Linked DNA regions of Flectobacillus major DSM 103. Each later gene encodes a partner of the first gene's protein in a complex. Links are inferred from orthologs where the notes say so. Each region holds a gene or a part of one and is shown on either strand. Other genes may lie near its edges.

Region 1 (15,013 bases):
ATCAAAAGCAAAAGAAACAGGGAAAACCCTACAAGATATGACCCTAGCCGAAATGGATGTGTATTGGGAAGAGGCAAAAAGGCTATAATTGCAGAGATACGTCTCTCGTCAAAGATTCAAAATTTAATTTTGAGAGTGAAACCAGAAACCCGTGAGCTTGTAGCATTCGGGTTTTTATTTTTTTTAGGCATTTCTTTACTCATTGGGCAGGTATTTATATGCCCTCACATAATCTACTTCCATTCGTTGTGGAAAAATACTATCATCAACGCCCCGAAGCCCTCCCCAGCCTCCGCCTACTGCAATATTGAGCAACAAATGAAACGGATGGTCGAAAGGATATTCCTCCCAGCCATTTTGAGAATTTTTGAAAGAAAAATAGGGTTCATCGTCTACAAAAATATCTATACCTTCGGGGTACCAATCTACCCGATAAGTATGAAAAGCTGTGTTAAAATCAGGAACTATCATATTCCGAGTGAGGGGGTTATCGCCTGGTATACGCAATGTCGAATAGGTATGTACAGTTGCGTGTACGCTTCCTGGGTTATACCCAACGTGTTCCATGATGTCTATTTCACCATTTTCTGGCCAATTATCGGGGCTATATTTCTTTTCAGACGACAGCATCCAAATAGCAGGCCATGTACCTCGTCCTGTGGGTAATTTGGCCCTAACTTCTATTCTGGCATATTCAAAATCCTGTCTATCTTTGGTAACAAGCCGAGCCGACGTATAGGTATTTCCCTCAAAATCCTCTTTGTGAGCCTCTATAACCAATCGTCCGTTTTCAACTCGTGTATTTTTGAGGCGATTGGCCGTATAATATTGAAACTCGCCATTACCCCAGCCATGGCCACCTTCGGCATAGTTCCATTTTTCGGGATCGGGCAATCCTTCATAATCAAACTCGTCATACCAAAAGGGGATAGAGTCAAATACAGCACGCTTGTTATGTTTGTTCAAACTTATTGAATCAAGAGGTTGTTGATAACGAAAGGATAACAAGAAAACACCAAAAACTAACAGAGGAATGATTTTCATAAAATACTAAGGGCCTTGAGCGGAAAGGCCGCCATAATGATTGTGGTTCTTTTATTAGTAACTACCCACAAAACTGTATTATTGTTTTGTAAAGACCAAAATTACCAACACTTTTTTTAACTTTATAAGTTCTAAAAAATAACCCTTATGGATTTTAAACTTTCTTCAGAATATAAGCCTACTGGCGACCAACCTCAAGCCATAGCCCAATTGGTAGATGGCATCCAAAAGGGTGAAGCCAACCAAACACTACTAGGCGTTACAGGCTCTGGAAAAACCTTTACTATTGCCAATATGATTGCTCAGCTTAATCGCCCAACTCTGATTCTGAGCCATAATAAAACTTTAGCAGCTCAACTTTACGGAGAATTTAAGCAGTTTTTCCCAGAAAATGCCGTCGAGTATTTTATCTCTTATTACGACTACTACCAGCCCGAAGCCTATATTGCTACTACTAATACCTATATCGAGAAAGATTTGGCTATTAATCAAGAAATTGATAAACTCCGCTTATCGACAACCTCCTCGCTGATGTCGGGACGCAGAGATATTATTGTGGTGGCCTCGGTTTCGTGTATTTATGGTATGGGAAACCCCGACGAGTACAAAAGGAGTATTTTGAGAATAGCCATTGGAGAGATTATTTCTCGAAATCAATTTTTGTTTAGACTCGTAGAGATTCTGTACTCCCGCACAGAAGCAGAGTTTCAAAGAGGTACATTTCGGGTAAAAGGCGATACCGTCGATATTCATGTTCCTTATGCTGATTTTGGCTATAGAATTATTTTCTTTGGCGATGAAATAGAAGCTATTCAGCGAATCGACCCAATAAGTGGTAAAAAATTATCTGATGAAAAGATAGTTGCTATATTTCCTGCTAATTTATTTGTAACGGGTCGAGATGTTTTGATGAGGGCTATCAACGAAATTCAGGATGATATGATGGCACAAATTAAGTTTTTTGAAAGTGAAGGTCGCCTCATGGAAGCCGACCGCATTAAGCAAAGAACAGAATTTGATATGGAAATGATGCGAGAGCTAGGCTATTGCTCGGGTATCGAAAATTATTCTAGGTATTTTGACAGACGAAAATCTGGACAACGCCCTTTCTGCCTATTAGATTTCTTTCCTGAAGACTTCTTGTTGGTTGTAGACGAAAGCCACGTAACAATGCCCCAAATAAGGGCTATGTGGGGCGGCGACCGCTCTCGCAAGGAAGCATTGGTTGATTATGGTTTTCGCTTGCCAAGTGCAATGGACAACCGCCCATTAACTTTCCAAGAGTTTGAGGATATTAGTGGACAAACGGTTTTTGTCAGTGCAACACCTGCCGACTATGAACTGCGTCGCTCTGAGGGCGTTGTGGTAGAGCAAATCATTCGCCCAACGGGACTATTGGACCCAGAGATTGAAGTTAGACCAAGCCTTAACCAAATAGATGACCTTTTAGAAGAAATACACATTCGGATAGAAAAAGAAGAAAGGGTTTTGGTAACAACTCTAACCAAAAGAATGGCCGAAGAACTTTCTAAGTATATGGAAAGGGTAGGAATAAAATGCCGTTATATCCACTCAGAAATTAAAGCAATGGAGCGGGTTGAAATACTTCGAGAATTACGCCTTGGTGTTTTTGATGTTTTGGTAGGGGTTAACCTTCTCCGTGAAGGATTAGACCTGCCTGAGGTATCGCTTGTAGCCATTATGGATGCCGACAAAGAGGGTTTCTTGCGGGATATTCGCTCGTTAATTCAAACAATTGGCCGTGCAGCTAGAAATGACCAAGGAAAAGTATTGATGTATGCCGACCGTATGACTGGTTCAATGCAAAAAGCAATTGAAGAAACCAACAGAAGAAGAGCTATCCAGATGGAATATAACCGAGCAAATGGTATTACGCCAAAAACTATTTTACGCTCAAAACAAGCCATTATGGAACAAACCTCTATTGCCGATATGATGGGCAAGCCAAGCAAAAACAATTATTATACCGAACCACAAGAATTACAGCTCGCCGCTGACCCTGTGATGGCTTATATGAGCAAACCTGAAATAGAAAAACAAATAAAACAAGTGCAAGCCGATATGGACAAGGCAGCCAAAGAACTAGACTTTATTGTTGCGGCTCGACTTCGTGACGAAATGTTGGCTCTTAAAAAATTATTAGAAACCAAATCATAATTATGTACAAAATATATGGCATTCCTAACTGTGATACCGTAAAAAAGGCTATCACTTGGCTAAAAGACAACAATATTCCTTACGAATTTCATAATTTTAAGAAGGAGGGTATTACAATAGAAAAACTCCAAGAATGGTTAGAAAAATACCCTTGGGAAACATTGGTCAATAAAGCTGGCACAACTTGGAAAAAACTAGAAGATGCTCAAAAAGCCACAGACCAAGCTTCGGCTATAGAACTGATGCTTCATCAAACATCGGTGATAAAAAGACCTATCCTTGAATCAGATACCGTTATAGCAGTTGGGTTTAAGCCCGAAATTTACCAAAGTATCTTTCAGTCGTAAAAAGCGAGTGTTGCCCTGAAAAAAGTATATGCCCTCATGCTTTTTGTATGATAAACCACTACCATACAGAAACCATGAGGGCATATTTCGTTCAGATATTATTATTCTACAGGAAATGGATATTCCTCTACATAAACATCTTTGTATGCTTCAGATGGGTCTGGCCAAGGCGACTCTTCCGAGAATTTCACCGAAGCTTCAACTCTTACTTTGATAGCAGCATCAATAGCAGCCAATTCCTCTTCTGTAGCAAATTCATTATCTAAGATAGATTTTTTCACTTGCTCGATTGGGTCACGCATTTTGTAGGCTTCAACCTCTTCTTTAGTACGGTATTTTTGAGGGTCAGACATTGAGTGTCCTCTATAACGATACGTTTTGAATTCTAAGAAAGTTGGTCCTTCACCAGCTCTAGCACGCTCAGCTGCACGGGCAACTGCCTCGTGTACAGCCTCTACATTCATACCATCGACAGGCTCAGATGGCATATCATAAGCCTCCCCAATAGTATAAAGGTCAGTTACGTTAGAAGTACGTGTTACGGAAGTACCCATAGCGTATCCGTTGTTTTCTACCACAAAAATAGCAGGTAGTTTCCAAGTCATAGCCATGTTAAATGCTTCGTGCAAAGCTCCCTGACGAACAGCACCGTCACCAAAGTAACAAATGCAAAGGTTACCAGTTTTCTTGTATTTTTCAGCAAAAGCCAAACCTGCCCCCAAAGGAATTTGAGCTCCTACGATACCATGCCCACCTACAAATCCAACTGATTTATCAAAAATGTGCATTGAACCACCTTTTCCTTTTGAAATACCCGTTGCTTTTCCAAAAAGCTCAGCCATGATTGTGTTAGGGTCTGAACCCAAAGCCAATGGAATACCGTGGTCACGGTAAGCAGTAATATACTTATCACCTTCACGAAGTGCCGAGGCAGCTCCTGAAGAACAAGCTTCTTGACCGATATAAAGGTGACAAAAACCACGAATTTTTTGCTGACCATACAATTGTCCTGCACGTTCTTCAAATTTACGTTGGAGTACCATCGACTCGTACCAGTACATGTAGGTCTCTTTCGAGTATTTTACTTTGTTTTCAGCTTTCTTTGCCATTTTTCTAAATGAGTGAATGAGTGATTAACTTGCGTCGAATCTTACGATTAAGTAAATGAGGGAATAAAATCAACGTCTTATTCGCTCTTGCTCATCCGGACCTGCAATCCGAATGTGGGCTGTCAAGGATTTGCAATCCCCCGAAACAGGCGTTAATTTGCAATGCGAAATTAGTACAAAACCAAGAACCGACCAAAAAAATATCACAATAGACGGTTGATTATTAGACATAAACATTAACTCAAGCATTCATTATCAATAATATGTACTTACAACGAATCAGTTTAACCAATTTTAAAAGCTACGAATTCGGCAATTTTGACTTTTCAAAAAGGATAAACTGTATCGTTGGGGAAAACGGAAGTGGCAAAACCAACTTGCTCGATGCCATTTATTTCTTGGCTCTAACTAAAAGCTCGATAAGTACTCAAGACGTTCTGTGTATCAATCATGAGGCCGAATATATGATGATTGATGGTATTTTTGCTAATATAGATGCCAATACCAATAAAGAAGCTCAGATTACATGCTCATTTCAGAGAGGACAAAAGAAGGCCGTGCTTCACGATAAAAAACCTTACGAAAAACTTTCTGAGCATATAGGCAAATTTCCTGTGGTTTTACTTTCACCCAACGACACCGATATTGTACGAGAAGGAAGCGAAGAACGCAGAAAATTTTTTGATGGTGTTATTGCTCAACTCGACCATGAGTATTTAGAAAATCTTTTGCTTTACAATCGAATTTTAGCTCAACGAAACTCTTTATTGAAACAATTTGCTGAAAAAAACTACTTTGATGCCGATTTATTAGATATTTATTCCGACCCACTGGTCGAATATGCCCTAAAAATTCATGCTACTCGTTTGGTTTTTTTGGCAAAATTTCTTCCTATTTTCAAAAAACACTATGCCAATCTTTCTGAAAGCCGTGAAGAAGTTTCACTGGTATATGAATCGGAAGTGATGCAGGAGGGCTTTGAAAATATTTTTGGGAAAAATCGCCAACGAGATTTGGCCGCCCAACGAACTACCATGGGTATTCATAAAGACGATTTTCTTTTTGAAATCAATAATTTCACCTTAAAGAAGTTTGGTTCGCAAGGCCAGCAAAAATCGTATGTAATAGCCTTAAAGTTGGCTCAATTTGAGCTATTAGCTTCTGAGAAGGGATTTCAGCCTATTTTATTACTCGACGATATTTTCGATAAGCTCGATGACAGAAGGATTCAGCAACTCATAGAAATGATGATTGATGGTACTTTCGAGCAGGTATTTCTTACCGATGCCCGCCCCGAAAGAACCCAGCAACTACTCAATCATTTGAATGTACCTATTCAGTACTTTGATGTCACTAAGAAATAGAGGTGTTTGGCTTACACCGAGGCAACAAGCTAAAGGGTTACTTATTGCCTCGATGAGGTATTTACTAGGCTTTATTTTTCTAAAAACTTTACACCACCATAATTTGAGTGAATTACGATTTTTGTACCTGAACCTTTGCCTATTTTGCCTTTATAGGTTTTGGTAGGCATCCAACCCATACGATTGGTTTCGTTACTATCATCAGGATTTACTGTAAAGCTAAACTTTCCTGAAGGGTATTTAAAATTGGCATAGTTGACTGTTACATCAAAATCAGCATTACATTCGGATGTAACAGGAAGCTTCACGGAAGTATAATTACACTTTATGTCTAGTGTTTTGAGGCTTCTTGGCAAATCTATTAGTTCTAGGCCATCCGAAAAACTAATATAAATTTTGCCATTATCTCTAATTGTACCAATTTTACCGCTAGAATACTGGATATTTCCATCTAAGGTATTTACTTGGTCGAGGTTGAGCGAGCCAAAGTTATTTTTCAATTTCAGCAAATTCGCTTTGTCTATAATCAGTTTTGAATAGGCAATTCTTAAATCAGCTTCATCTAACTGCCTAATGGTTGCTTTACCATACTGTACATTAATATCTTTTTCTGTACCCGTTAATCGCTCAGAGGTAAAGTTACCGTAATTGGTATTAATCGTTAAAGGTGCCGAAAACTCTGCTACATGCGTATTACCGTATTTATTAGAAACTGCTAAAGCATTATTCTTGGGCATAAATACCTGATAATTAACTTCAACACCCTGACGTTCGACACTCTCAGAGCCATCTTTACTTTTCCAAGACCAATTAGACCACCACTTATTATTGCTACTTTCAGAACCAATCTCTGTTCTTAAAACGATTTTATCACCAACCCTCATTTCAGCAATATTCACTCCATCAACATAACTTTGGGCTTTTTCTTCGGTATTGCCATAGCCCGTAATACTTATTTCTATTTTGAATTCATTTTTATTCCAAAGCTCAACATTCACCATACCATGTTGATTGTGTATCTGAAGTTGATCTTTGGCATCTACTTGATAGGTTTTCAAAATAGTTTTGCGTTTTTCGGCATTACCTAAGCCAGCAGCTTCGCCCTCAGTAATAACAAGGCAATTAGCTTGGGATTGCTTGACACTTCTATTGTTATTGATAGTTACCTGACCCGTACTGCTAATAGTCATAGTTTTTATTTCACGGGTATTGGTGGTACTTGCACGCAAATTCCCATCGACCGTATTTTGTGCTAATATGCCATACGACACCCCAAAAATCAGCACAAATACATTTTTATATATTTTGAATAATCTTTCCATGATTTTTCTTTGCTTCTTTAACTTTGTGAATAATAGATAACTGTTGATTCAAAATATCTAATTGTACTTGCAGATTTTGAATCATTGCTTTCACTAACTCTTCCTGATTGGGGGTTTGGGGCAATTCCGCTCTCAGGCTTTGGTAGTCGTGGTTGAGCCTCTCGATCTCTTCCGAAAACTCTTTATAAAGGGCTGGCTCGTTGGTGGCTATTTGTTTTATTTCATCACGTTTGGTTTCGATAAGGTTAGCATAATGTACCATTTGCTTGCTATACTGAGGGTTTACCTGATTTACGATAAGGTCTGAGCTTTCGGTCTGTTTTCTAAAAAAATACACAGAGCTAATTCCCAAAACTAAGGCAACAGTAGCCACTACTCGCCAGTATCGCTGTACATCAGGGATAATGGTGATAATATTATTTTTTTTAACCGTTTTGGTTTCATCTTGGTTGGCGGGCAAATGTTGTTCTATTTTATCCCACAATCCTACCGATGGTTCAAAGTTTTCAAACTCATCTCGATTATCTCTTACGAAACGCTCTAAGCGATTTGAAGCTTTTTTTGAATGATTCATCATATTCTATAACATATCTATAATTCCGAAAAGCGATTTACAATATCAAATCTTCTTTATGGCAATGTCGATTATGCCTTTTTTAAAATTTCTAAAAGTCGTTTTTTAGCTCTGATATATTGCGTACGTGAGGTAGACTCAGCTACGCCCAAAATCTCGGCAATTTCCTCATGGTCGTATCCTTCAAAAAGATATAGGCTTAGTACGGTTCTAAATCCGTCGGGCAATTGATGGATAGCCTGCTGTAAACGAGCCACCTCCCAGTCTATTGCTTCGTCGTCATATACTTCGTCTTCTACATCGTCGGCTACTCCTTCTATATCAATAATTTCGGCTTTTCGCTGTCGGAGTTGGTTCAAGGCTCTATTGATTACAATTTGCTTGAGCCAAGCCCCAAAGGTGCTAGTTTGTCGAAAATCATTAATTTTGGTAAAAGCATCCAAAAATGCATCTTGCAGAACGTCTTCTGCTTCTCCCACGTGGTTTAGAATTCTGACAGCAACATTAAACATCGACTTAGCATAAAGCCGATATATTTCATACTGAGCCTTGCGTTCGCCCCTGCGGCAAGCCTCAACCAAATGTAGATGTCGGTCTATGTAAAGTGTTTGTTCCAGTGTTTTATAATGTTATTCGTTAGAGATTTTTCAGAATGGTTAATCGTTTGATTTTCATAACGATGAATTTTTGTGACGAATAACAATTTGCTGATTTTCGAGGTAATGACACCACCCATTAAAGGAATGTTGCAAGCTTGTTTAAAAATTTATTAAAAATACTATTACCTCCACACAATAATTTTGTATTCATGGAAAATTCTCTTAAAAATGCTCGCTATTGGGTAGAAAAATTTAATATGTTGTCGCATCCTGAGGGCGGATATTTTGCCGAAACGTATCGTTCTTCCGAAAATATTCCACAATCGGTACTTCCCCAAAGGTTTAAAGGCAATAGGTGCTTTTCGACAGGTATTTATTTTCTTTTAGAAAATCATCATTTTTCGGCTTTTCATCGAATTGAGTCTGATGAAATGTGGCATTTTTATGCTGGTGGGCCATTAGATATTTATGTGATTGATAAAAATGGCGTATTGAATATCATAAAACTAGGAAACAACCCTGACCACGACGAAGTATTTCAGGCTGTTGTACCTGCGGGTTGTTGGTTTGCATCAAAGCCCCATATCAATAGCCCTTATTCGTTGGTGGGCTGTACGGTTGCCCCTGGTTTTGATTTTGATGGCTTTGAATTAGCCGATAGGGCTACACTCATCGATTTATACCCTCAGTACCAAAGCATCATTTCGTTGCTCACTCGATAAATAAAAAGGAGGCTATCTCATCAAGATGAAACAGCCTCCTCAACAGTTTATTGCTGCAATTAATTTCTGGGCAAATAACCGTATGCTACCGTTTTGTATTCGTCCAAAATACTTCTAGTAAGTGCTTTTATTTGTCGTTCTTCTAAGGTTGTTTTAGGTTTCAGAAAACCCGATGCCATACCCAACCAAATAGATTTATTGAGGTTTTCATCTATCATCTGAATCATGAGTGTTCCGCCTTTGAGGGTTACTCTACGGGTCGAGTATTCGGGAAGGTCTTCATCAAGTTTGCGACTATCCTTAATTTTCAACTTATTTTCATACAAAGAAAAAACAATAATAATATCGGGAGACTGCTCTGATTTACGAAAACCCCTTGCTTTCATTTGATTGTCTATCTCTTCCAAAATAGCCGATTGATTTTGGGTAGCCAATAGCGATTCGCTTTGGCTAATGATTACCTGATATGTTTGATTAAAATTATGACTCATTACATGGTCATTGTTGGCTTGTACAGCAAACTTTTGTCTGCTACAAGCTCCTGCCAAATAGGCTATTACCAATAATGCGAATATCCTTTTCATCTTGCTATTGGGGTTATTGTCAAACATTTAATGTACAGGACACAAATATTTAACAATTTTTTAACATTGCAAGATTTTTTTGCACTATTCTAATTAAAAAAATAAAAAAGAGCCCCTGTAATGTAGGCTCATTTATTTGTATGGTATTTGTTAAGGCTTATTTGCTGGCAATTACCATGCTCGAAGTGGGCTTTCCTGCCAAGTAATTTTTGGCAAAGATTCTATAATTATCAAAAATTTGTCGAGTGGCTGTTCTCAAAGCCTTTTCGTCGATAACATTGGTAGGCTGTTGAGCAATACCAGCCGCATAACCCATCCAAATCGGGCGGTTAGTATCATTTTCAACAAATTGTAGTAGCAGAGTTCCCTTACGTAGCTTTACTCTTTTGAGTTCTTCATTCATGTTTTCTTTACCTAACCCCCGAAAAGAACGTTGAAGTACAGATAAATTAACATCACTCGGAAACAGTGCATAGAATACAATAAGGTTGGGGCGTTCCTTGGTGTCTAAATACCCCCTAAGCCGCATTTGGGTATCTATTTCGTCGATAACGGCCTCAAACTTGTAGGTCGTATCCATCACTGTAAATTGTTTTTCAATACAGGTGAAAGACTCATAATTAGGTTTAAAAACCTCGTCTTCAATTTCTCGGTGGCAAGCAGAGCCAACCTGAAAACTGTTTCGAGTACATGCACTCATCAATAAAAGAGCCGCAAAAACATAAAAATACAATTTCCTCATATTCGTTAGAATTTATCAAGAATGAAACAGACTAAACATTTATATTAACTATTTGATTACTAGATTGTTTCAACAAACCAACTATGCAAAATGTATTTGTAGGAATTTAAAAAGAAGATTAGGTGTTTTGAAAAAAACAGATTAACTCATTATGACTGACAAAAAACCAACCATTAGAATAGATGTTGTTTCTGATGTAGTATGTCCTTGGTGCTACATAGGAAAACGTAGACTTGAAAAGGCTATTGAAAATACGCAAATTTCTGATAATGTGCAAATTATATATCACCCTTTTCAATTAGACCCCTCTGTTCCTTCAGAAGGAGTAGACTTCAATACATACGCACAAAATAGATTTGGGGATGGTTATTTACAAAAATTTTATCAAGTTGAGCAAGCAGGCCAAACAACGGGGCTTGATTTCGACTTTGAGCAACTCCCAAAAGCTATTAATACTTTCCATTTACACCGACTTTTGGCTGTAGCTGCCGAAAATGGCCAACAGGCAGTATTAAAAGAAGCTCTATTGAAAGCCTATTTTATTGATAAGCTAGATTTGACCGATAAAGATGTTTTGGTTGCTATTTTGACACAAATAGGCTGGCCGTCTGAAAAAACTTTGGCTATTTTAGCTTCAGATAGGGGTTCGGACGAAGTAAAAGAAGAAATGCACTATTTCAGGCAATTGGGTGTAAGCGGAGTTCCGTTTTATATTATCAACAAAAAATATACCTTGTCGGGGGCACAACCAAGCGAGGTATTTGAAGAGGCCCTTCAACAAGTTATCAAAGAAATAGCAGTAACAGTAGAAACCCAAAACAATAGTTGTGATATTGAAACAGGCGAATGCTAAATAAGCCCAATCATAATATACTATCCTAAAATTTTGCTTCTCTTGGCAATAAAATAGTTTGTCATTGCCATTTTATATAATTTAACGGAATATTTTCCTAGCAAGTAGTTGTTCAAGGCTGTGTTATGATGATTTTAACACTGAAAATTGCCTAAAAATAACAATCTTCAAGGAAGATATTCCGTTTTCTTTTACTACCACTAATTGATTTCTTTCAAAATTCTATTGATGACATAATACTCGATGAATTCGATTAAAAAGGATGAGATTTGTACTGTTTTTATTGCTTTGTGGTAGTCTAGGAAGAAGTTATGCACAAATTTCGGCTGATACACTTCCATTTTCCCAATCTAAGGCTTTTTTATTAAAAATAGGCTCTACAACGTTTAGAGACAATTTTTTAAGCCCAATTAGGTATCAATTACCCTCAATTGGGGCAGAAATGAGCTATAATGCTAAAAAAGGCAAAAAGTTATCCACAAAGTTATCCACACTTCGTTTAGGTATTCCACAAACCTCCCGAACACTGCAAATATGGAGTTTTGAGTTTCAATTACACTATGCCCAACACTACCAAGTTGTTCAACAGCCTAGCTCTTCATTGTATATAGGAGGCTTTGCCAACCTTGCTTTTGCCTCGCGTGTGTCGGATATATACAAACTTGGCTATGGCAACAACGAGGTGTCGGTAGATGCAGGCTCGCATATTGGTTTGGCACTTGTTTATGCCAAAAGCTTTAGTGTTTTGCAATATCCTATTTTATTCCAAAATACCCTTAATATTCCTATTATTAGTGTATTGGGACGCTCGGGGTATGCCCATGATGCCTACTTTAAAGAAGAGTTAATCCGCAACTTAGGAAAATACATTTATGTGGGTAGCCTCAATCATTTTTTATTGGTTCAGAATAAAACGTACTTTGATTTTGCTTTTAAGAATAAACCCAATGCCAAACACTCGCTCCGCCAAACAGCTTGGCGATTAGGAATTGACTGGCAATTCAAATCTTTTGATAAACCGTCTGAACTACGCTTTGGGAATACTTCATTGGTGCTTGGCAAAGTGATTATTTTTTAACATTTATGCTCCAAAATATGAAATATAGGTTAATACTACTCATTACGCTTGTATGTACTGGCTGCGAACGCCTGCTGATTTCGCCCGATGAACAAAATACCAATGTGTATAACTTTGAATTACTCTGGAAAACGATTCATGATAAATATTGCTACTTTGAGTTAAAACATATTGACTGGAATGCTATTCATACTAAATATTATGCTAGGGTAAATGATAGTCTTAGCCAAGAGGCTTTTTTTACAGTTATGAGCCAAATGATGAACGAGCTAAAGGATGGACACGTAAACCTCCAAATTCCGAATACACGTTTTTCTTATACTTATTATTCTAATCAAGGTTTATTGCGAGGGTATGCTCGTAATTTTAATGATAGTATTTTAACCAATCAGTATTTAAAAATTGGTTATGGACAAAAAATACGCCATATCGTATTTCCGCAAAATATTGGCTATCTCTACTATGGTAGTTTTTCGAGTTCGTTGAAAGATAGCGAATGGGATACCATTTTTCAGGACTTTGTAAATACCAAAGGCCTTATTATTGATGTAAGAGATAATAGTGGGGGGTCAGTAGAAAATATCAAAACACTGATGAAACATATTGTTTCGCAAAAAACCTTAATTGGCTATACCAGAAGTAAAAATAGCGAAGAACCCAACGATTTTAAAGCATATACCCCTGTGTATGTTGAGCCTTCGGGTACTCCTTTTTATAAAAAAGTGGTGGTACTTACCAATAGACGGGTATTTAGTGCTGCAAATATGTTTGTTTCGGCTATGTCCGAGCAAAAAAATGTTGTTTTGGTTGGCGATATTACAGGAGGCGGAGGAGCTGGGCCTATTGGCGGAGAGTTGCTCAACGGCTGGTTGTACCGCTTTTCAGCTATGGCGTTTTCTAATAGCCAAAAACAAGATATAGAAAATGGGGTTAGCCCCGATATTAAAATAAATATCTCGGCCAAAGATGAAGAAAATAATATAGATAGTATTTTGGAAAGAGCCTTTTTAGAATTCAATTAGTAATCCTTATTCTAAATTGAGTAATGAGTACTTCTTCTTTGTGCCTACTTTGCAGCAATAGAGACGTAATAGTAGGTGTCTAAAAATAAGTTATTTAGTAGATTAATATCAAACATGAGTCATCCCGAATTTTGGGATAGTTTAAAATTGTTTGTATTTACTGGGATTCACGAGGTAGACCATCGTGCTATTAATCAACAAGGCGGTCGAAAACTAATTTCGACCGCCTTGTTAGTTCTAAAAATTCGAGATAACTTATGTTTTCAGAATCACTCATTCACAATTTACTAAATTTGGAATGACTCATGTTATACTTCTTCTACTGTTTTTTTCTTAAAAAACTTAGTACGCACCCGTTCATTGATATAATACATACAAGGTACAATTACTAAGGTTAGGACAGTCGAGAAACTCAAACCAAAGATAATTGTCCATGCTAAAATACCCCAGAATACAGCACTATCACCTCCAAAAGCAATATGTGGGTTAAATTCTGTGAACATAGCAACGAAGTCGATACTCAAACCTACAGCCAATGGAACAAGCCCTAAAATAGCCGCTGATGCAGTTAATAATACAGGTGTTAAACGTACACTTCCAGCCTCAACGATTGCTTCTTTCAGCCCATAGCCTCTGCTTCTTAGCTCGTCGGTAAATTCAATTAATAGAATACCATTTTTTACCACAATACCCGCCAAGGCAATAATACCTACCCCCGACATAATTACAGAGAAAGTCATACCAAATGCCATGAAGCCAAGCAATACACCAATCAATGATAATAAAATAGTACCGAAAATAATGATTGGTTTTGAGATAGAGTTAAACTGAATAGTCAATACCAAGAAAATCAATAGAATAGCCCCAAGGAAAGCTACGCTAAGGAAGTTAGCTGTTTCGGCTTGTTCTTCTTGCTCGCCACCCATCCTTACAGTGTATCCACTAGGAATATCCATTTCTTTTACCAAATCTTGAATCTGAGCTACAATTTGGTTGGCGTTATAACCAATAACAACATCCGACCCCAAGGTAATAACCCGTTGCTGATTTTTGCGGTTAATCTGGCTAAAAGTAGTTGAATAGCTAATATTGGCCACCGAGTTTAAAGGTACTTTACGCAATACTCCACCCATGGTCATATCACGATAAGTAATATTCATACTCAAGAGTTTCTCTATTTGGTTGCGGTCTTGTTCTTTGATACGCAACTGAATCGGGTATTCATCTTTATCGTCACGGAATTTAGAAATCTCAGAACCAAACAACGCTGTACGAATAGCCAAGGCAATCTGCGATGAAGAAATCCCTTCACGCTGTGCTTTTTGTTTGTCAACATCTACGATAATTTCAGGCTTATTGGTAATCAAGTCACTTTTTAGTTCGTCGATACCCTGAATACCCGATTTCTCGATTTTTTCACGTACTTCTTTTTCTAGTTTTTGAAGAACCGCAAAATCGTCACCTGCAATTTCTAC
Region 2 (15,056 bases), 380 kb from region 1 along the record:
AAGAAATTATCGACCGATATAATACCCAAACTACTCCGTATTATGCGGCGGCGAGGCTTTGGGTTGATGAAATTATAGACCCACTAGATACCCGAAAGATGATTGCAAAGGGTATCGAAGCAGCCAATAATGCCCCTATCGAAAAAGCCTTCAATGTTGGAGTTATTCAAACCTAGCAGAGGTTATTTGTCACAAAGCCCTTCCTCTTCTCTTTTTTTTGTAATTTTGGAAAAAGGTTTGAACCACAAGCCATCAATTTGCCCAATAGCAAATTGATGGCTTCTATATATTAAGTGTATCTATTCATGATGAATTATTTAGAAAGCTTGAACGAACCGCAGCGGGCAGCGGTACAGCATATTAATGGGCCATTGATGATTATTGCGGGTGCAGGGTCGGGCAAAACACGTGTCTTAACCTATCGTACAGCTTATTTGCTTGAGCATGACGTTGACCCTTTCCAGATTCTATTACTTACTTTTACCAATAAGGCCGCAGGCGAAATGCGAACAAGGGTTGAGAAGGTTGTAGGTAATGATGCCAAAAACCTTTGGATGGGTACATTCCACTCTATTTTTGCTAAAATTCTTCGGTTTGAAGGAAAACACCTTGGTTATACTTCCGACTTTTCTATCTACGATACCGACGACTCTAAATCTCTTATCAAAAGTATCGTAAAAGAAAGAGGACTTGATGATAAGGTTTATAAACCCAATGTAGTTTTCAATAGAATTTCTGGAGCCAAAAATCGACTTATCGGCCCCGACGAGTACCTCAACAACCCTATTATTCAGGCCGACGATGCCGCAGCCAAACTTCCAGAAATGGGAAGGCTCTATAAACTATACGCTTTACGTTGCTTTCAAGCTAATGCTATGGACTTCGATGATTTGTTGTTCAATACCAATATTTTGTTTAGAGACCACCCTGTGGTTTTGGATAAATACCAGCGTAAGTTTAAATACATTATGGTAGATGAGTTTCAGGATACTAACGTTTCTCAGTATTTGATTATCAAAAAACTGGCCGCTATGCACAACAATTTGGCGGTTGTTGGCGACGATGCTCAATCTATTTACGCTTTCCGTGGGGCAAATATCGAAAATATTCTCAATCTTGAAAAAGATTATCCAGGCATGGAAACTATCAAGCTTGAACAAAATTACCGTTCTACCAACAATATTGTTCAAGCAGCCAATTCGGTTATCGCCAAAAACAAAGCCCAACTCAAAAAGAAGGTATTTACAGAAAATGAAGAAGGTTCGCCTATTGATTTAATTAAGGCAGCTTCCGACAATGAGGAAGGACGATTGATTGCAACCAATATTTTTGAAGCAAAAATGGCATTAGGGTTACGCAATACAGACTTTGCTATTTTGTACCGTACCAATGCCCAATCGCGGGCTTTTGAAGAAGCCCTTCGCAAACTCAATATCAAATATCGTATTATTGGGGGCTTATCGTTTTATCAACGTCGTGAAATCAAAGATTTATTGGCCTACCTCCGTTTTATTATTAACCAACGAGATTCGGAGGCTTTCAAACGTATTATTAATCTTCCTAAAAGAGGTATAGGCGATACCACTATTGCCAAAATTGAAATTACCGCCGCCGAACAACAAGTACCCGTTTGGGAAATTGTAGCCAATATCCGCCTGTTTCAGGCTGGGCGATTTGCCGATACCATCGAGGGTTTTGCTGATTTAATCAAATCCTTCAAATTATTGGTCGAGGTTCAGCAAAAAGACGCTTACGAAATAGCGGCTCATGTGGCCAAGGCTTCGGGCTTGCTGAAAGAATTACACGAGGACAAAACAGTAGAAGGGCTTTCTCGATATGAAAACGTACAGGAATTACTCAACTCTATCAAACAGTTTGTCGATAACCCCGATGTTGAAGATAAATCTTTGTCGAGTTTTCTTCAAACAGTTTCTTTACTCACAACAGCCGACGACGACGACCCCGATGGCGACAACGACCGTGTTACAATGATGACGATTCACGGGGCTAAAGGGCTAGAATTCAATCATGTATATGTAGTTGGTATGGAAGAAGACCTTTTCCCTAGCCAAATGATGCTACAAAGCAGAGCCGATTTAGAAGAAGAACGAAGATTATTTTATGTAGCCATTACTCGTGCCGAGAAAAAACTGGTAATGTCGTATGCCGAAAGCCGATACCAGTATGGCCGCCTAAAACCTTGTGAACCAAGCCGTTTCCTTGATGAAATAGACCCAAAATATCTACAGTTTGCGAAAAATATCAGACGAGCTGTCGAAGAGACACAAAGGCTTCCTCAGGGATTTGTCAGAAAGGTAGACAAACCAGTATCTTCTACCATCACCAATAATAACCCAACGCCTGTTTCTAGCCTTATTCAGAAAAAGACCAGTGTAAACGCCGCTCCAGCTAGCTATGTACCTTCTCCTGATTTTGCACCTAGCGATACCCGAAATTTGCAGGAAGGCAACAAAGTGGAACACCTAAAGTTTGGTTTTGGTACTGTCAAAAAAATGGATATTAATGGTAACGACCGTAAAGCTATCATTGTGTTTGAAGGAGGTGTAGGCGAAAAAACATTACTATTAAGTTTTGCCAAACTCAGGATTCTCTCATAAATGATACAAGGATATGGCCGCTTTATACGTTATTGGATTATTTAATTTGTAAACATCATGAAAAAAATTGTTATTCTTCTTTTTGTAGGTTTATTATTGTTTGGAAGTATGATACCCAAACTCATCAATATTTTTAGGAAAGATGATGAAGTAAGCACAATTAGTAATAACCCAACCAATGCAGTACCTAATGAACCTCTTTTTGTCAAAGAAGGGGAATTAGTCTTTTTGAAAAATAACAAACAACTAACCATTGAGGTAGCCGACAACGAAGCCGAAACGACGCAGGGCTTGATGTATCGTAAAAGTATGCCCGATAGCTGTGGAATGCTGTTTGTATTTCCCGATAGCCAAGAACGCAGCTTTTGGATGAAAAATACATATATTCCCTTAGACATTCTGTATTTAGATAGTCAAAAACAAATTCTTACGATTCAGGCTAACCGCACACCCTTTTCTGAAGAGGCTATTCCTTCTCTCAAAGAAGCTCAATATGTATTAGAAGTAAATGCTGGATACTGCCAAAGAAATGGGATTCAGCAAGGCGATAAAGTTGATTTCAAGATTCAATAGTATTATTTTATCCTATACAGTGAAGAGAATGAGTGATTCTGAAATGTAACATAAAAATGGAAGTCATCCCGAATATTTAGAACAAATAAGGCGGTCGAAATTAGTTTTTCGACCGCCTTGTTTGTTTAATAGCCTAACAGTTATATATTTTTTTCCAATAAATACTAACAACAGGTCTCTATTGCAAATTATCCCGCAATTCAGAATGACACATATTTAGGTTTTCTCATTCCTATTTCGTTTGTCGGGCATACCAGTACAAATTTACAGGAAGATTATAATCGGTAGTTTCGCCAATGGTAAAATACCCCTTGGCATCCAAAGAAAAGCAAATACCTTCGCCTTGTGCCTCTTTTGAAGCATCATAATTATAATTGGTCAAAGAAGCAGGACGAAGCAATACCTGTGGGAGAGTCTCACCAGTTTTTCTCCTCCAATGAAAAATCTGACCATAATTACGAACCAAAATTTCTTGATTATCGGGCGATATATCGCCAGCAGTAATATAAAAGAGTTGGTTTATGGCTGTAGAAAAAGAAACCTCTTCTACAAATTCGGCTGTTGTTGTCTGGGTATATGATTGTGGATATTTCAATCTATATAAACGTTGTTTATTTTCTCGTTTCGACAAAATATAAATATCTTTTGTGGCATGATCAATCATCATACACTCAGCATCACGCGGGCCATCGGGATACACAAAATTAATGGCTTTTACACCAGTAAGCGTAATTTTTGAAGAAGCCTGAACCGTTTGGCTGCTTGTATTGGGTTCTAATACACGGTAGATTGTACAGCTTGGGTATTGGGCATTGTTATCACCTATATCAGCTATGTACAAATAATTACCATCATCAAACTTCGTAATAGCAATATCTTCCCAATCACGGTTAGTTGCACCTTCCAAATAAAACTCTTTTGTCCCTTGTCCTTTATTATCTATTAGAAAAATTCTATTTGAATCGCCACTATCATTATGAACCCAAAGCATTCCAGGGTTAGTATAACTAGCTATAATACCCGATGCTTCATCCAAAGCCTTGTTCTGGATCGAGCCTACATTAGCACCAGCCTCAAAAGTATCAATAGGAGTATCAATAGGCGTAGGATTGTCGTCACAAGAAATTAGCAATCCTAAAATCAGTATACTATACAGTAATTTCATTAAAGTATGTGTTTCGCAAAAGAGTACGACTAGGTAAGTTCTCTGCTTGTTTCATCGGTTTCTTCGGTTCTAATAGTCACCTTTACCCTTTTTATGCGGCGAGTGTCTACAGAAGCAATTCTAAATCTAAATTTATCAAAGTCAATTTCCTCACCTGCATGTGGTAGTCGAGTAAACAGCTCGATGAGTAAACCCGCCAAAGATTCGCTTTCGCCCTTGGCTTTATCAAAAAAGTCGTTATCTATACTTAACGCCCTACAAACATCATTTAGTGTTACTTTTCCTTCAAACTCAAACGAGCCATCTTCCAAAAGCTTATATCCTACTTCCTCTTCATCGTATTCGTCGTTGATATCACCCACGATTTCCTCAATAATATCTTCCATCGTAATAATGCCTTCGGTTTCACCATATTCGTTTACCACAACAGCCATGTGTACTCTTTTCTCTTGAAAATCGTACAGCAAGTCATCTATTTTCTTACTTTCAGGAATAAAAAATGCCTGATGAATCAATTCTTGCCAATTGAAATACTCATTTTTCTCAATATGAGGTAATAAATCCTTGATATACAATACCCCTTCTATTTTATCAATAGTTTCTTTATAAACTGGCACACGAGAGTAGCCCGATTTATTGATTTTGTCCATCAACTCATGAAAGTCTAAAGTAATATCAAAAGCCGTTACATCACGTCGAGGACGCATGACACTTTTGGCCGAAGTACTACCAAAGTTGACAATTCCTTTCAATATATCTTTTTCCTGAGCCGACGTCCCTTGTCCTGTCGTAATTTCGAGGGCGTGGTTCAGTTCATCGGCTGTAATGGTATAGCCTTTTCGTTCTACCCTTTTTTCGATAATATTACTAATACCCAATAATAACGAAGAAAGAGGCTTAAAAACAAAAGTAGCAATATCAATAAGAGGAGCTGTCAATTTGGCAAATCGTAGGTTATTCTGCTGAGCCCAAACTTTAGGAATCAGTTCGCCAAAAAAGGTAATGATAAATGTTACCCCTACCAATAGAATAAGAGTAGCCACAAGCCCTTCTTTTTCTTTTTCTCCCAGAATTTGCTCTGTCAAAAAAGTAGAAATCGTAACAAAAGTAATATTGACAAGATTGATAAAAATCAGCAAAGTAGCCAATAGCTGTTGAGGTTTGTCGAGGAGCTTGGCGATGGTGCGTTCGCTACTACTATCACTTTCACGGCAAGCAACACGCTCTTCGGCCGATAAAGAAAAGAAGGCTACTTCCGAACCTGCCAACAATGCAGAAAGCCCCAATAGAGCTACAAGAATAAGTGCGTCAATGCCATAAACGCTGTACGAGGAGGTGCTTTCAACTTGTGCTAAAAGCACCCTAATCGGGTGATAATCGTCAGATAATCGAGTTTCCAAGAGTTTGGTTTGTTTAGTTAAACATAAGTTGTGGGTTATGTTTTATGATAATAACCCACAACAAACGATGAACCTTTAGAAAGGTAAGTCGTCGCCACTATCGCCTGCATCAAATGCTGGAGTAGGTGGTGTTACAGGGTTGGGCCTTGGGGCAGGAGCAGCTTGTTGTGGAGCTACACTACCAGACTCATTGTTACTATTGTCATTTTTACCTCCTACCAAGGTTAGAGCAGTACCTCTAATTTTCATGGTTTTGCGAGTAATATTGTCTTTATCTACGTATTCTTCGGTACGGATACGCCCTTCCACATACACAGGATTTCCTTTTCTCAAATACTGCTCTGCAATATTAGCAAGGTTGTCCCACATCTCAACTCGATGCCATTCGGTTTGTTCTACACGTACACCTTCTTTGTTTGTATAAGTTTCAGATGTAGCAATGCTAAAATTAGCAACCTTTGTGCCACTTGGCAATACTCGAACCTCAGGGTCAGAGCCAAGATTGCCCAGCAAAATAACTTTGTTTACGCCAGCCATTTGTTTCGTGATTTTAAAGTATAATTTTATATTAAAAAAGTCATATAATATCTGTTTTTACGCCAAGGTGTACTGGTAGTCACAGAAACATGAGTCAATTTAACAAAAAAGCATTCAAACTCCAATAGTCTTTTGGCTTGATTATTAAGATATAATACCCATATTTTGAGTTAAGTAGTTGTTTATCAAGGTAGATTTAGGTAAAGCCTCTACCTCATCGAGCGAATAAAACTGTATATTCTCTGGCAAATTTAGAGAAAAGTCTGCATTAAGTTTTATATACCAAAACTTTGTCTGGATTCTTTGATGTGTTAAAATATGCGTATAAAGAGCTGATTCACTTTCGATTAAGCCATGCTGAAGGAGCTGAGATAAGAACTCATTTTTTTCGAGTAATTTTTCGAGGCCCATCAACTCGGTAGCTTCTATAAGGTAAAAATCAAACATTCCTTCCCAAATATCCTTATTGATACGCTTGTTCATCAAAAATCGCTGTTGTTGTTCTACTACAATATAATGAAAAAACCGCTCACGTACTTTTACCTTTTTAGTTTTGACAGGTAATATCGTTTGTTTTCCCTCAGAGCGAGCTACACATTGATCTGCAAAAATACAAAACATACAAGCAGAGGGCATACCTGGGGTACACTGTACCGCTCCAAACTCCATGATGGCTTGGTTGTGTGTACTAGCGTTTTTTTCAGGCAATAGTGTGTTGGCCCATTCCGAAAAAACTTTTTTAGCATCATTTCCCGAAATATCGGTTTCAATACCAAAAACCCTTGCCAATACACGATACACATTGCCGTCTAAAACGGCCACGTTTTCGTCATAGGCAAAAGAGGCTATAGCTGCTGCGGTGTATGTACCTACCCCCTTCAAAGTTAAGAGCTTTTCATAAGAATCAGGGAAGATCCCCCCAAACTGTTCGACTACTATTTTGGCGGTAGCATGCAAATTGCGTGCACGCGAATAATACCCAAGCCCTTGCCAAAGCCTAAGCACTTCGGCTTCGTCGGCTTTGGCCAAATCAAATACCGTAGGAAACGCTTCTATAAACTTATAATAATAGGGCATTCCCTGTACAACTCGGGTTTGCTGCAAAATTACTTCCGAAAGCCATATATAATAAGGGTTACGAGTATTTCGCCAAGGCAAATCCCTTTTACATGAATTGTACCAATTGATGAGTTTTTGAGAGAAAAAATTATTTTCCAAAAGAATCTAAAATAATGAGTGAATAACAAATATGGATTAACCATGTACAAAGATAGTACACGAAACAAGGGATTTTCCGTTATTTAATTTTAACAATCCAAAGCCAAAATAGTTCGTCGAAAAACAGAGGCCATAATTGCGTAATCGCTAAGTAGAAGAAGTGGTAAAATTTTGTTATTCAGAAAAAAGAACGGTTGAAAAACGAGGTAAAAATAGAAGAAAAACAAGAACAAAGAATTAGATTGATTTTCTAATGAGTATTCAAATAGCTAAATATTAAGCAATTACGAAAAAAAAGTTATGACATTTGTTTATTGATTCTTTCATAATTCAAACCAAAGTCGTACCTTTGTGACCCTTAATAATCAGGGGCTTATAATTTGATGCTGTGAGAGTTAGCAAAATTCACTGAATTCAACGTAAGTTGATGCTAATTCAACTGAATTTTTTAGAAACTTATCGCAATCAACAGCCATTGTATATCATATTTTATTAACTCCTAAAATTTTTAAAAAAGTGACAAAAGCAGACGTAATCGCAGAAATCGCAGACAAGACGGGCATTGACAAAGCAGATGTATCAAGTACTTTAGAGTCATTCTTCACAGTAGTTAAAGATAATTTGGCTGATGGAGAACCTATTTATGTACGTGGATTCGGTAGCTTCGTGAACAAGAAAAGAGCTAAGAAAGTTGCTCGTAACATCTCGAAAAACACTTCAATTGTGATTGACGAGCATTTTATCCCTAGCTTCAAACCTGCTAAAATCTTTGTTGAGCAAGTTAAAACTAACGCTAAGTAATCATTGGAAATAAGGTATCAGTTATCGGTTATCAGTTATTAATGAACTATTTCCTGATAACAGATAGCCTATAACAGATAACCATTCAGGAAATGCAAAAGTCTTTTATCCTCATAATTGTGGTTGCGATTGGTACAGTTGGTGCATTGTACAGCCTTCCCAAAGTAGTAGTCAGCGATGAGAAAAAGACGCTTGAACAACCTTCTCAAGTGGCTACTGCAAATAGGGACAAGGCGGTTCAGCCAACTGAAACGCATACTGACACCGACGAAGACCATGGTAGTGCTCTAACACCACAGCAATCAAAAGTTGTGGATGAATTAAGGGCCAAGTTCTTGGGTAGTTCTGACAAGAAAGGTAAAATCGAGCTAGCAAACAAGCTTGTTGCAAGTTTCACAGAATTTACAAAGTATGATAGTGCTGCATATTATGCAGAAGAAGTAGTAAAGTTAGATGCCTCGGAAAGTAATATCATGAAAGCGGCTGATTTATATTATGAAGCTTTCACGTATGCTGTAGACAATGGTAAAAGTGCTAAAATGGGGGAAAAAGCTAGAGCTCTTTATCAAGATGTTTTGAATAAAAACCCTGATAACCTCTTGGCCAAAACCAATATGGCTATGACTTATGTATCAACTTCTACCCCCATGCAGGGTATTATGTTGTTGAGAGAAGTAATTGCCAAAGAACCAGAATTTGAACCAGCATTGTTCAACTTAGGTATATTGTCGATTAGGTCAAATCAGTTTGGAAAAGCGGTAGAACGTTTCAAACAAATTCTTAAAATTAACCCTGCCAATGCTAAGGCTGCCTTAAATTTAGGATATTGTTTAGCCGAACTTGACCGAAACGAAGAAGCTCGGAAAATTCTTGAGAAAGTACTAGCCAACACTAAAGATCCTCAGGAAAAAGCTGCAGCAAACGAAATTTTATCAAAATTAAAATAAGTTTCTGGGTAAGTTCCTACTTTCTGGCTAAATTGTGCCCGAAACGGAATCAAAACTAGAAATAACTCAAACAGATTTCATAACATTTAAAACCTTTTAAAGTCATGCCTTGCGGAAAGAAAAGAAAAAGACACAAGATTGCAACACACAAAAGAAAGAAGCGTCTTAGAAAGAATAGACATAAGAAGAAGTAATCAGTAACTAAGGATTAGTGCATTTTGTAGTGCTAATCCTTAGTTGCTAATTACTGTAAAACAGGCTATTTTCTAGTTTAGAAAGTTGCCTGTTTTTGTCGTTTTTGTGAGATTGTTCGGTCTAAACAATATTTAATTGCTCCAAACCATCGTAGTTATTATAGTAAATGGAACAGTTATTTGGTCATGACAGCTTGGTAATCGTTGCCTATTGCCTATTAGCATAGACACATTCCAACAATACGTCACCGATATTAAAGTCAATTCAAATTAACAGAGTATAGACTCACTTTTATCCAAAACTCATTGATTCTTCAATGACTCCCCTCTTGTAAAATCCAACTGGAAAGTATATTACATTATCCAATAGCGTTTTTTACATTGGGCACGAACCCTTCTATATGATGTCTGATTATATTGATTTTCTATTTGCCGCAACTCACAGCGACCATATACATTCTTATTCTATTCACTTCTAATCCTTCAATCACCTGTGAGTAACGAATTAATTATCAATTCGACTCCCAAAGGTGACCGCATTGCTCTTTTGCAAGACAAAAGGATTGTGGAGTATCACTTAGAGGAGTCCGAGCCACACTTTTCTGTAGGGGATATCTATCTCGGAACAGTAAAGAAGATGGTGACGGGATTGAATGCGGCCTTTATCGACATTGGTTATGAAAAAGATGCTTTCTTGCACTACCATGACCTTGGGCCCAATGTCAATTCCTTGAATAAATTCACCAAAGATGTTATCGCTGGAAGGCTTAATTCTGGAAGATTAGACAACTTTAAACTTGAACCCGAAATAGATAAACACGACAAAATCGACAAGGTTTTGGGCAAAAATACGCCTATCCTTGTACAAGTTGTGAAAGAACCTATTTCGACCAAAGGCCCCCGATTGTCGTGCGATATTTCAATTGCTGGACGATTTACGGTTCTTGTACCTTTTTCTAATGGAGTCAATATTTCAAAGAAAATTACAGCTAAATCTGAAAGACAAAGATTACACAAATTGATGTCGTCGATTAAACCTGCTAATTTCGGTGTTATTGTTAGAACTGTTGCTGAAGGTAAAGACGTAGATGAGCTTGATAAAGATTTGAAGGAATCTTTGGCTAAATGGGATTTGGGAATGAAGGCTTTGAGGTCGGCCAAACCTCGTGACAAAGTCATTGGTGAAATGAGCCGTGCTACGTCGATGCTCAGAGATTTATTGAACGAAAATTTTGATAGTGTTATCGTTGATACACCAGAATTGTTTCAAGAAGCCCGAGCTTATGTACAGCATATTGCTCCAGAAAAAGAACGAATCGTAAAACTTCACCAAGGTAAAACCAAGGTTTTTGAACAATACGGTATCGAAAAACAACTCAAAATGCTCTTTGGCCGCTCAGTAAGCTTACCTGCTGGGGGCTATTTGATTATTGAACACACCGAAGCGTTGCATGTAATTGATGTTAACTCGGGCAATAAATCAAATAGCGAAGAAGACCAAGAAGCTACCGCCGTGAGTGTCAATATTGAGGCTGCCAAAGAAATTGCTCGTCAATTAAGATTGCGTGATATGGGCGGTATTATCGTTATCGACTTCATCGACATGAAGAAAGCTGAAAACAAAAAGCTGATCCATGATATTATGAAGGAGGAAATGAAGTCTGACCGTTCTAAATACACAATTCTTCCACTAACCAAGTTTGGCTTGATGCAAATCACCAGGCAGAGGGTTCGGCCAGAAATGAATGTTGTGACGGCCGAAAACTGCCCAACTTGCGGAGGAACTGGCAAAATCACTGCTAGCATTATTGTTTCTGATGTAATAGAACATCACTTAGAACATATTGTTAGTAAACAAAACGAAAAGAAACCCACTATTGTATTACATCCATTTTTGTATGCTTACTTTACAAAAGGGCTTTTTTCTCGTAGATTAAAATGGTATTTTCAATACAAAACTTGGGTAAACCTTATTCAGGATAGCTCATTTGGCGTTACCGATTTCAAGTTTCATAACAACCACGGAGAAGAAATAGAACTCAATGGTTAGTACATTTATGAAATAACGATAAAACCCGCTTGCACTTGTGTAAGCGGGTTTTTCATTCGTATCTGTTGTACTTATTGCCTAAAGCTACCCAAATACTTATATTTGCCCTATGTCTTTCAAAACTCACAGAAATTATTGGTGGCTTAATGTCAATCCCAAAATAGGGTCTCTTGATTCAATGCGTTTTAATCAAGCTCAGCTTTTTGCCTCGCACAATGAGTTTGGCAATAAACGTCGTATTTACAAAAATTTTGGAAGTGTTCAAAAAGGGGATTTAATGATTGGTTATGAATCAACTCCTATCAAGCAAATAAAGGCTATTCTCGAAATTACTGAGCCGTTGCATTTCGACCCTCAATTTGGTGAAACGATTGGCTTTACCATTAAAGACAAAATTCCTCAACCTATCGAATGGGCTGAACTCAAACAAATTCATTTTTTTAAAGACTCCGAAATCCTCAAAAATAACCAAGGAAGTTTATTTAAACTTACCGAAGATGAATTTGAGGCTATTCAGGCTATGATAGACCTCCAGAAGGAATCTAGCCACCGTGAAAATATTGTGATTCCTTATGAAAAAAATGATGCTCTTACCGACTTGTTTCTCAACGATGATAAATTTGATGACATTATAGATACTCTTCGCTATAAAAAGAATATCATTTTGCAAGGCCCTCCTGGTGTCGGAAAAACCTTTCTTGCCAAAAAATTGGCCTATACGCTTATTGGTACACAAGACGACTCTCGGCTAAAGATGGTACAATTTCACCAGTCATATTCTTACGAGGATTTCATCCAAGGGCTTCGTCCCGACGGTGATGGTGGCTTTAAGCTCAAAAATGGTATTTTCTACGAATTTTGCCGATTAGCTCAACGCAATGCTGGTATCGACCATTTTTTTATTATTGATGAAATCAATCGGGGAAATTTGAGCCGTATTTTTGGAGAACTCCTTTTACTCATTGAATCAGATAAGCGAGGGCGAGCCAATGAAATTCCTTTGACTTATGGCGACAAAGATTCTGAGGCGTTTTCTGTACCTGAAAATCTCCATATTATTGGTACAATGAATACCGCCGACCGCTCTTTGGCCATTATCGACTATGCTCTTCGGCGTAGGTTTGCATTTATTACCCTAGAACCGCTATTTAATAGCAAGTTCAAAAACTACCTTAATAGTCAGGGTTTAGACAACGCTTTTATTGATAGGATTATCGAAAAATTGACCGCTCTTAATCAAATAATCAGTCAAGACCGCAACCTCCAAAAAAGCTTTCAGATTGGTCATAGCTACTTTACCAATTTTCCGATGGGAGAAAACCCTCAAAAATGGTACAAACGCATTATTCAACTCGAAATAGCCCCGTTACTAGAAGAATACTGGTTTGACCAACACGAAAAAGCTGAAGAAGCTATCAATGATTTACTGGCAATAGCCTAAAAAATAATACCATGATACCTATCGAAAATATTTATTTTCTACTTTGTTATGCTTGGAACCGACTCGAACAACGAAATCTGGTATTGGCAGGCACAGCTGGACAAAAAGATATTTATGAATTGTTGTGCTCGGTATTACTCAAAGAAATCAAAGTACTTTGGCAAAAAGGCTACTTTAGCCACTACAACGACAAGCTGCATTATTTTCAAGGTATCAAAGGCAAAATTAATCTCAATCAGTCGCTTCTCGCAAATGCGTTCCCCAAAGGATATGCCTATTGTGAGTTTGACGAATATTCGTCCAATATATTAGTCAATCAGGTACTAAAAACAAGCCTTATTAGGCTTACACGTATTGCCAGTATTCCAGCAACCTTGCACCGTGAGTTACAATTAGAAGTTAGAAAGTTGTCGCAAGTAGATGAAATTCAGTTGCACCAAGACATTTTCCCTAGGGCTTTTTTACAGTGCCAGCGAGACACCACTTATACTTTTTTATTGCATATCTGTGAGCTATTATTTACCCAAAGTATGATTTCAGAAAAAGGTGATGAAATTTTATTTCGAGATTTCTTCCAAGATGAAAAGAAAATGGCCTATTTATTTGAAGACTTCACCCGTAATTTCTACAAAATAGAACTCAAAGGTGTTCGTGTGTTTCGGGAAAGGCTACACTGGCAACTAGAAGGAGAACAGAAGAATTATTTGCCCAAAATGCAAACCGATATTAGTATGCTCTTTATTTCTGGCAGAAAAATTATTATCGACACCAAATATTACACCCAAACCCTAAGTAGCTATTTCAGTACAGAAAAAATCCATACAGAAAATCTTTACCAGCTTTTTGCTTATCTCAAAAATCAATCCGACCCCCACGCTGAAGGAATTTTATTATACCCTACCGTAAAGCAACATTTGAGTCTGAGGTATTCCTACGAATCACATCAAATCAGGGTAGAAACTATCAATTTGGCTCAGCCATGGCAAGCCATTCATAGTGACCTATTAAAGATTGTAGAAGAAAATACAAACCCCTCAGGCATTTTACCAAAGGGGTTATCAATCAAAAAGATACTGTAAATACCCTATTTTTTTGATTAAAGATAAAAGACTTTTTATCGTTCTGGTAAAAGATATTCACAATATTGGTTTGATCGTCAAACATATCGATCAATACATCATTTTGTAGCTTAATACCATTGATAGCTTCATTGATAGGTAATTCAATATAGAGCCACATCGCATCGCCCTCTTGTTCCTTTCCTAGTAGTTGGTAAGGCAATCGTTGATTGCGAGTATTAAGCACCGCAAAATGCTTTTGAATATACTTATCTATCAAAGCATCATATTTGTCAGTTTTATCCAATACAATCTTTTTATTCTGGTTATCTCGTGTCAGTACCGACTCTAGGTCATCTTTAAATACCCGTAAGCTAATTTCAAAAGATTTCTCTTTGGGGTTATGACGCATTTCGGTAATACTAGTATGAAAGGCATGTTTTTTGAAGGCCCCCAAAGAAGCCACTATTATACATCCTAAAAGCAAAAACCTGTAAGATATTCCTACAGGTTTTGCATTATTTTTTTGATTTTTTAGTATCATATTACTAGAAAAACTTTTTGAAAGCTCCGTTTCCTAAAACAAAAACCATCAAGCCCAACAAAATAATTGTACCTACTTGTTGTGCACGCTCCATAAACTTTTCTGATGGCGGTCGACCCGTTACAATTTCAAAAATCAAGAATAAGGCATGTCCACCATCTAGGGCAGGTATTGGCAACAAATTCATAAATGCCAATGCCATTGATAATAAACCTGTCAAGCTCCAGAAATTGAGCCAATCCCAGTGAGAGCCATACATATCAGCAATTTCAAAAGGGCCACTCAGAGCCTTATCGGCACGAACTTGTCCAGAAAAAATCTTTTTGAAACCCTGAATATTTTTCCACACTACATCAAAGGCATCATGAACCCCCACCACAAAAGCCTGTCCTAAGCCATAATCCTCGTGTGATTTTTTGATGATATATTCAGTAGCAAACCCAACAGTACCTTCTGGAGTAACCGTCATTTTAAGGGTATCTACTTTACCATCACGCAAAATGGCTAATG

Evidence for each region.
Region 2: the proteins of uvrB (region 1) and FLEMA_RS70750 are in contact, whole or in part, in a crystal structure (PDB 7EGT), measured with the Thermus thermophilus proteins. The link is inferred for Flectobacillus major DSM 103 from one-to-one orthologs. Residues at the interface, in WP_096411307.1 of Thermus thermophilus: Glu23, Leu25, Arg26, Asp27, Gly28, Glu29, Arg30, Phe31, Arg55, Glu326, Asp327, Phe328, Glu379, Ser382, Gln383, His398, Gly400, Arg401; in WP_096412145.1 of Thermus thermophilus: His654, Arg656, Phe657, Gln666, Asp668, Glu669, Lys680, Arg681, Leu682, Ser683, Lys685, Tyr686, Ala687.

Annotation. Positions count from the first base shown.
Region 1 is NZ_KE386491.1:3,785,875-3,800,887, reverse strand. The notes cover bases 789-3,706. They hold uvrB (excinuclease ABC subunit UvrB), read left to right. Parts: upstream 789-1,191; coding sequence 1,192-3,222; downstream 3,223-3,706. Other genes in these bases: pdhA (pyruvate dehydrogenase (acetyl-transferring) E1 component subunit alpha), read right to left, coding at 3,671-3,706; FLEMA_RS0137475 (arsenate reductase), read left to right, coding at 3,225-3,569; FLEMA_RS71605 (glycoside hydrolase family 16 protein), read right to left, coding at 789-1,044. Outside these bases: mazG (nucleoside triphosphate pyrophosphohydrolase), read left to right, coding at 1-88; more of FLEMA_RS71605, read right to left, coding at 196-788; more of pdhA, read right to left, coding at 3,707-4,678; DNA replication/repair protein RecF, read left to right, coding at 4,942-6,042; FLEMA_RS71595 (hypothetical protein), read right to left, coding at 6,114-7,364; FLEMA_RS71590 (TrbJ/VirB5 family protein), read right to left, coding at 7,339-7,941; FLEMA_RS71585 (RNA polymerase sigma factor), read right to left, coding at 8,010-8,555; FLEMA_RS0137360 (cupin domain-containing protein), read left to right, coding at 8,747-9,259; FLEMA_RS71580 (DUF4136 domain-containing protein), read right to left, coding at 9,319-9,843; FLEMA_RS71575 (DUF4136 domain-containing protein), read right to left, coding at 10,001-10,585; FLEMA_RS71570 (DsbA family oxidoreductase), read left to right, coding at 10,737-11,438; FLEMA_RS71565 (DUF3316 domain-containing protein), read left to right, coding at 11,701-12,516; FLEMA_RS0137295 (S41 family peptidase), read left to right, coding at 12,534-13,538; FLEMA_RS71560 (efflux RND transporter permease subunit), read right to left, coding at 13,847-15,013. UniProt on the Escherichia coli protein: The UvrABC repair system catalyzes the recognition and processing of DNA lesions. A damage recognition complex composed of 2 UvrA and 2 UvrB subunits scans DNA for abnormalities.
Region 2 is NZ_KE386491.1:3,417,668-3,432,723, forward strand. Bases 1-2,961 are described here. They hold FLEMA_RS70750 (ATP-dependent helicase), read left to right. Parts: upstream 1-305; coding sequence 306-2,618; downstream 2,619-2,961. Other genes in these bases: FLEMA_RS70745 (acyl-CoA carboxylase subunit beta), read left to right, coding at 1-176; FLEMA_RS70755 (DUF192 domain-containing protein), read left to right, coding at 2,676-2,961. Also shown: more of FLEMA_RS70755, read left to right, coding at 2,962-3,191; FLEMA_RS0130830 (hypothetical protein), read right to left, coding at 3,424-4,356; gliding motility-associated protein GldE, read right to left, coding at 4,386-5,756; FLEMA_RS0130840 (single-stranded DNA-binding protein), read right to left, coding at 5,832-6,293; mutY (A/G-specific adenine glycosylase), read right to left, coding at 6,438-7,511; FLEMA_RS70760 (HU family DNA-binding protein), read left to right, coding at 8,028-8,312; FLEMA_RS70765 (tetratricopeptide repeat protein), read left to right, coding at 8,405-9,259; FLEMA_RS70770 (Rne/Rng family ribonuclease), read left to right, coding at 9,947-11,503; FLEMA_RS70775 (AAA family ATPase), read left to right, coding at 11,613-12,944; FLEMA_RS70780 (5-methylcytosine restriction system specificity protein McrC), read left to right, coding at 12,956-14,023; FLEMA_RS70785 (DUF6702 family protein), read right to left, coding at 14,007-14,546; RIP metalloprotease RseP, read right to left, coding at 14,551-15,056. UniProt on the Escherichia coli protein: A helicase with DNA-dependent ATPase activity. Unwinds DNA duplexes with 3'-5' polarity. Translocates on single-stranded DNA with 3'-5' polarity. Initiates unwinding more efficiently from a nicked substrate than double-stranded DNA.